DNA from 2 places in the Streptomyces sp. SID1328 genome. Region 1 is predicted to be linked to the other one. Evidence: riboswitches for the same ligand, from Rfam matches in the RefSeq annotation. Region 1 holds a riboswitch; the other holds the start of a gene.

Evidence for each region. Region 1 has a riboswitch for cyclic di-AMP ahead of GT030_RS07780 (transglycosylase family protein). Riboswitches for the same ligand answer to the same signal wherever they lie in the genome.
Region 2: another riboswitch for cyclic di-AMP. It lies ahead of GT030_RS04195 (M23 family metallopeptidase); the one in region 1 lies ahead of GT030_RS07780 (transglycosylase family protein).

Annotation. Positions count from the first base shown of each region.
Region 1 covers NZ_WWKH01000267.1:1,512-4,832, reverse strand. The annotation lists gene eno (phosphopyruvate hydratase) at 1-966, opposite strand, end outside; gene GT030_RS07780 (transglycosylase family protein) at 1,304-2,014, opposite strand; cyclic di-AMP (ydaO/yuaA leader) riboswitch at 2,019-2,197, opposite strand; gene GT030_RS07775 (transglycosylase family protein) at 2,392-3,321, opposite strand, start outside.
Region 2 covers NZ_WWKH01000136.1:1,765-5,085, reverse strand. The annotation lists gene GT030_RS04205 (pitrilysin family protein) at 1-169, shown strand, start outside; gene GT030_RS04200 (pitrilysin family protein) at 166-1,554, shown strand; cyclic di-AMP (ydaO/yuaA leader) riboswitch at 1,778-1,930, shown strand; gene GT030_RS04195 (M23 family metallopeptidase) at 1,943-2,686, shown strand; gene GT030_RS04190 (GntR family transcriptional regulator) at 2,874-3,321, shown strand, end outside.

The DNA of each region.
Region 1 (3,321 bases):
GCGGGCGAGGCGCTCGGGGTTGGTGACGAACAGGTCGTCGCCGACGATCTGCACCTTGTCGCCGATGCGGTCGGTGAGGACCTTCCAGCCCGCCCAGTCGTCCTCGAACAGCGGGTCCTCGATGGAGACCAGCGGGTAGGCGGCCACCAGCTCCTCGTAGTACTCCGTCATCTCGGCGGCGGAGCGCTCCTTGCCCTCGAAGAGGTACGTGCCGTCCTTGTAGAACTCGGACGCGGCGACGTCGAGCGCGAGGGCGATCTGCTCGCCGGGGGCGTAGCCGGCCTCCTTGATGGCCTCGAGGATGAGGTCGAGGGCCTCGCGGTTGGAGCCGAGGTTCGGGGCGAAGCCGCCCTCGTCGCCGAGCCCGGTGGACAGGCCCTTGCTCTTCAGGACCTTCTTCAGGGTGTGGTAGACCTCGGTGCCCCAGCGCAGCGCCTCGGAAAAGGACTCCGCGCCGATCGGGGCGATCATGAACTCCTGGATGTCCACATTGGAGTCGGCGTGCGAGCCGCCGTTCAGGATGTTCATCATCGGCACCGGGAGCAGGTGCGCGTTGGGGCCGCCCAGGTAGCGGAAGAGCGGCAGGTCGCTGGCCTCGGAGGCGGCGTGGGCCACGGCGAGGGAGACGCCGAGGATGGCGTTGGCGCCGAGCGAGCCCTTGTTGTCGGTGGCGTCCAGGTCGAACATGGCCTGGTCGATCAGGCGCTGCTCGGTGGCGTCGTAGCCGACGAGCTCCGGGCCGATCTGCTCGATGACGGCGAGGACGGCCTTCTCGACACCCTTGCCCTGGTAGCGGTTCGGGTCACCGTCACGCAGCTCGATGGCCTCGAAGGCACCGGTGGAGGCGCCGGACGGGACGGCGGCACGACCCGTGCTGCCGTCGTCGAGGCCGACCTCGACCTCGACCGTGGGGTTGCCTCGGGAGTCCAGGATTTCCCGGGCTACGACGACGTCGATGGACGGCACGAGCATCTCCTTCATGGATGTGACGCGATGAGTGCGGGGCGTGCGCCGGATGGCATGCCTTGCCTCTAGAGCCTAACCGTCCCAGGGGCGTCGGCCGTCGACCGACCGCCTCGTGGACGGGGTGGGACAGGGAGACGGTACCCATTGTTCCCGTCCGGAACAAAGGGTTCTGGGCAAAGGTTCCCGCCGCGCGGGCCGGTGCGCCGGACGGGCCGGCCGCGGAACGCGCACCGCCCCGGCGCGCGGGGGGAACGCGCACCGGGGCGGGGGGTCCGTCAGGGGACCGGAAGCTCGGGGGCCGGACGGTTCGGGGACCGGGCCGCCGAGCGGGTCGCGGTTACTTCAGGTGGAGCATCTGGCCGGGGAAGATGAAGTCGGCCTTCTCGACGATGTCCTTGTTCAGGTCGAACAGCTTCTTCCAGCCGCCCTCGACCTTGTGCTTCGCGGCGATCGAGCTGAGCGTGTCGCCCTTGACCACCTTGTACTCGCCGTCGCCCTTCTTGACCTTGCCACCGGTCGGCGTGGTGACGGTCTTGCTCGCGTCCGGACGCTCGGTGGAGCGGGAGGCGGCCTGGTCGTCGGCAGCGCGGCCGGAGGTGTCGGCCGCGGCCTTGTCCTCCGTCTTGGTGTCCGTGGACGGAGCCGGGCTCGCCGGGGCGGCGGAACCGCCGTACGACGCGCTGGACAGACCCGTGCCGCAGACCGGCCAGGCGCCCTTGCCCTGGGCGGAGAGCACCTTCTCGGCGACGGTGATCTGCTGTCCCTTGCTCGCCTTGTCGGCGGTGGCGGCGTACTGCGTGCCGCCGTACGCGGCCCAGGTGGAGGCGGAGAACTGGAGCCCGCCGTAGTAACCGTTGCCGGTGTTGATGGACCAGTTGCCGCCCGACTCGCACTGGGCGACGGCGTCCCACTCGGAACCGGTGGCGGCGGAGGCGCTGCCCGACGCCATCACCGGGCCCGCGACGGCCGCGCCGGCGACACCGGCGAGCGCGAGGACACGGACGGTCTTGGACGGGCGACGGTGCTTGCCCTTGCTGGAAAACAGCATGGATCGATCCCCTCACCGACGCCTGCGAGGTGAGCTGTCGGGTTCGGGCCGGTTGAGTTGCCCGGCCACCCCTCCCCGGTACTTCCGGAAGGCGTGGCTCCACCCCAAGCCCGTCCCGGTGTCAGACACCGGTTCGGGCACCTACCTTGGGTCCCCCGCTCCTGCCTACGGCGCTTGACGCGACGGTTGTCCCCGACGGCCGCTGGCAGGATTCGGCGTTGCGGCCACGGGGGCTCGTGGTGACGAGCGGTCCCGACCGTAGACATGCCTCGCGGCGAAATTCAAAGACGATCGGGTCTTCTGAGAGTCATCCCACACTTTCGCCAAATAGGACATATAAGAGGATAGCGGGGCGTCAAATGCCGCTATTCGCAGTCCTATTCGCCCGGCACTTTCAGGGTCTGACCCGGGTCGACATGGTTCGGGTCGGCGCCGAGGGCCTGCTTGTTCGCGGAGTAGAGAGCCTCCCAGCCGCCGTCCACGTCGAGGGAGTCGGCGATGGAGCCGAGGGTGTCACCGTCGCGGACGGTGTAGGTGCCCGGCGAGGCGGTGGCGTGGCGGCCCGTGGCGGCCGTGTGCTGACCTGCCGTCACACTCTCGTCGGCGCTGCCGCCGCGGTGACGGCCGCCGCCGAGGTCGCCGGTGTCGACGAGGCTCCAGGAGCCGCCGTCCTCCCACGACTCGTCGTCCTCCGCCGCGGGGGCGCTGGAGGATGAACCGCCGTCCCGGTAGCCGTGCCCGGCGGCCGGGGGCGCGGACGCGTCGGAGCGGGAGGCCCCGGTGTCCTTCTGGGCGTCGCCGGCGGCGTCCTTCTCGCTCGCGCTCGGGGACGGCTTGCCGGTCTCCTTGGCGGAGGAGTCGGACGAGTCGGACGACGGGGAGGAATTACCCAGTCCGGACGAGTCGGAACCATCGGACGAAGCACCCGTCTCAGGGGTCTCGCTCGACTTGCCGGCGTCCTTGCCCGGGGCGCCCTGGCCGGCGGACGGGGACTCGCTCACGCCCGTGTCGACGTCCACCGAGCCCGAGTTGGAGGTCAGTCCGGCGAGCAGGGCGCAGGTGGCCCAGTGGGTGGTGCCCTGGTCGGCCAGGATCTTCTCGGCCACCGAGATCTGCTGCGAACGGCTGGCCTGGTCGGCGCTGGCCGCGTACTGCGTGCCGCCGTACTTGTCCCAGTCGTCCTGGGATATCTGGAGGCCGCCGTAGTAACCGTTGCCGGTGTCGGCGCTCCAGGAGCCACCGCTCTCGCACTCGGCGACCTTGTCCCAGGTGGTGCCGTCGGCCGCGTTGGCGCTCGCCGCCCCGAG
Region 2 (3,321 bases), on a different contig from region 1:
GGAGGAGGTCCGCGAGGTCGCCAAGGCCCGCCTGCGCCCGGACAACCGCGCCGTGCTCGTCTACGAGCCGAAGTCCCCGGAGGCGGTCGAGGACGCCGACCTGCCCGACGACCCGGAGCACGAGGCCACCGTAGAGGCCGGCAACGACGACGAGGAGACGGCCAAGTGACCGAGCTCGCCCCCATGGAGTTCCACCCCCAGCCGCAGGCCGGCGAGGCCAAGCCGTGGGCGTTCCCGGCGCCGGAGCGCTCCACGCTGGACAACGGCCTGACCGTGCTGCGCTGCCACCGCCCCGGCCAGCAGGTCGTCGCCGTGGAGGTGCTGCTCGACGCCCCCCTGGACGCCGAGCCGGCCGGCCTCGACGGTGTCGCCACGATCATGGCGCGCGCCTTCTCCGAGGGCACCGACAAGGACTCCGCCGAGGAGTTCGCCGCCGAGCTGGAGCGGGCCGGCGCCACGCTGGACGCGCATGCCGACCACCCCGGCGTCCGGCTCAGCCTGGAGGTGCCCGCCTCCCGCCTGGAGAAGGGCCTCACCCTGCTCGCGGACGCCCTGCGTGCCCCCGCCTTCGCGGAGAGCGAGGTCGAGCGCCTGGTCCGCAACCGCCTGGACGAGATCCCGCACGAGCTGGCCAGCCCGGCCCGCCGCGCCGCGAAGGAGCTGTCCAAGGAGCTGTTCCCGGCCTCCGTCCGCATGTCCCGGCCGCGTCAGGGCACCGAGGAGACCGTCGAGAAGATCGACGCGGACGCCGTCCGTGCCTTCTACGACCGTCATGTCCGCCCCGCCACCGCCACCGCGGTGGTCGTCGGCGACCTCGACGGCATCGACCTCGACGCGCTGTTCGCCGAGACCCTGGGCGCCTGGTCCGGCACGCCCGGCCAGGCCCGCCCGGTGCCGCCCGTGACCGCCGACGACACCGGCCGCGTGGTCATCGTGGACCGGCCCGGCGCCGTGCAGACGCAGCTCCTCATCGGCCGCATCGGCTCCGACCGGCACGACCGCGTGTGGCCCGCGCAGGTGCTCGGCACCTACTGCCTCGGCGGCACCCTGACCTCCCGCCTGGACCGGGTCCTGCGCGAGGAGAAGGGCTACACCTACGGCGTGCGCGCCTTCGGCCAGGTACTGCGCTCCGCCCCGGACGGCACCGGCGCCTCGCTGCTCGCCATCAGCGGCTCCGTGGACACCCCGAACACGGGCCCGGCGCTCGCGGACCTGTGGACGGTGCTGCACACGCTGGCCGCCGAGGGTCTGACCGACGCCGAGCGGGACGTGGCCGTGCAGAACCTCGTCGGCGTGGCCCCGCTGAAGTACGAGACGGCCGCCGCCGTAGCCGGCACCCTTGCGGACCAGGTCGAGCAGCACCTGCCGGACGACTTCCAGGCGGAGCTGTACCGCACGCTCGCGGCCACCGGCACCGTGGAGGCCACGGCCGCCGTGGTGAACGCCTTCCCAGCCGACCGGCTGGTCACGGTCCTCGTCGGCGACGCCGCCCAGATCAAGGAGCCCGTCGAGGCGCTCGGCATCGGCGAGGTCAAGGTGGTCTCGGCAGAGTAGCCGCACGCGAGTGGGTCCTGACGGCGCGCAAGTCGTCAGGGCCCACCGCTGTGTTCGGGAGCGCCCTCGAACAGCGGTCAACAAATGTCCGGATTGGGGCGGAGGTTACCCCTCTGACGTGTGGGATGCACTACAAAAGCCCGGACCCGTTTGAAGATCCGCTCCCGTCCCCTTTAGCTTCTTCCGGGCTGTTCGTCAGGCAGTGCGCCGCGCCCGCGGCACCGGACAGCCATCGCCGAGTCCCCCGCAGGGGGAGCCGGGGACCCACGCAGTCCCTGGGGTGAATCGGGCGCCCGCGCGCGAGCGAGGGCGGCCGTAGGAGACCTTCCTGCTCCGAACCCGTCAGCTAACCCGGTAGGCGAGAGGGAAGGAAAGGAACAGCCTGCTCATGGCGTTCATGTGCGCCACCGGGAAGCACCGCAAGCCCGGCCGGGTCAAGCGCACCACCGCAACGGCGGCCGGTGTGGCGGCTCTCACCACCGGTGTCGTCGGCACCCTCGCGGCCTCCCCGGCGCTCGCCGCGGACAACTCCGTCGAGAACACCGGCCTCACCCCCGTCATCGCCGTCAGCGACACCCTCGCCGACGAGATCGCCGCGCAGGCCACCGCTCAGAAGGCGACCGCCGAGCGCAAGGCCGCCGAGGAGGCCGCCGAGCGCGCCGCCGCCGAGCGGGCCCGCGAGGCCAAGGAGCGCGCCGCCCGCAAGGCCGAGCGCGAGCGCCTCAACTCCTTCGTCATGCCGATCACCGGCTCCTACGTCTCCACCGCCTACCAGGCCTCCAGTTCGCTGTGGTCCTCCGGTTCCCACACCGGCATCGACTTCCACGCCGCCAGCGGCACCGCGGTCCACGCGGCCGGCGCAGGCACCGTGGTCTCCACCGGCTGGGGCGGCGCGTACGGCAACGAGATCGTGATCCGGATGGCCGACGGGATGTACACCCAGTACGGCCACCTGTCGTCCATCGGTGTCAGCGTGGGCCAGCGCGTCATTCCGGGCCAGCAGATCGCCCTGTCCGGCGCCACCGGCAACGTCACCGGCCCGCACCTGCACTTCGAGGCCCGTACCGGCCCCGACTACGGGTCCGACGTCGACCCCGTCGCCTACCTCCGCAAGCACGGCGTGAACGTCTGACCGCTCCGGTCCCGTGAAAGCCCCGGCCCACCCGGCCGGGGCTTTTCGCTGTGCGCTTTCCTCCGGGCGCTGTCCAAAAAATAGCCATGGATTCCGGTAGGCCGTCGGAAATCCTCGCGCATTGCCATAGAGTCACGGGACAAGCGCTGTCGTCGGCGTTTCTCGGGTATTAAGGCGGAGGTGGGTCATGCGTATTCCGGCGCACTCGGTGTGCACGGCGATCCGGGACGACATCGTCGCCGGAATCCACGAGCGCGGCGGCCGGCTCACCGAGGAGGTCCTCGCCCGCCGTTACGGCGTCTCCCGCGTCCCCGTCCGCGAGGCACTGCGCACGCTGGAGGCCGAGGGCTTCGTGGTGACCCGGCGCCACGCGGGCGCCTGCGTGGCCGAGCCCACCGAGCAGGAGGCCGCCGACCTGCTGGAGATGCGCCTGCTGCTGGAGCCGCTCGGCGCCGCGCGGGCCGCCCAGCGGCGCACCGAGGCCCATCTGAAGGTGCTGCGCGGCCTGGTCAGACTGGGTCAGGAGCGGGCCAGGCTCGGCAACAGCGACGACCTGCGCGCGCTGGACGGCTGGTTCCACGAGACGCTCGCCCAGGCGTGCGGCAGTCACGCGCTGACCTCGGCGCTCACCCAGC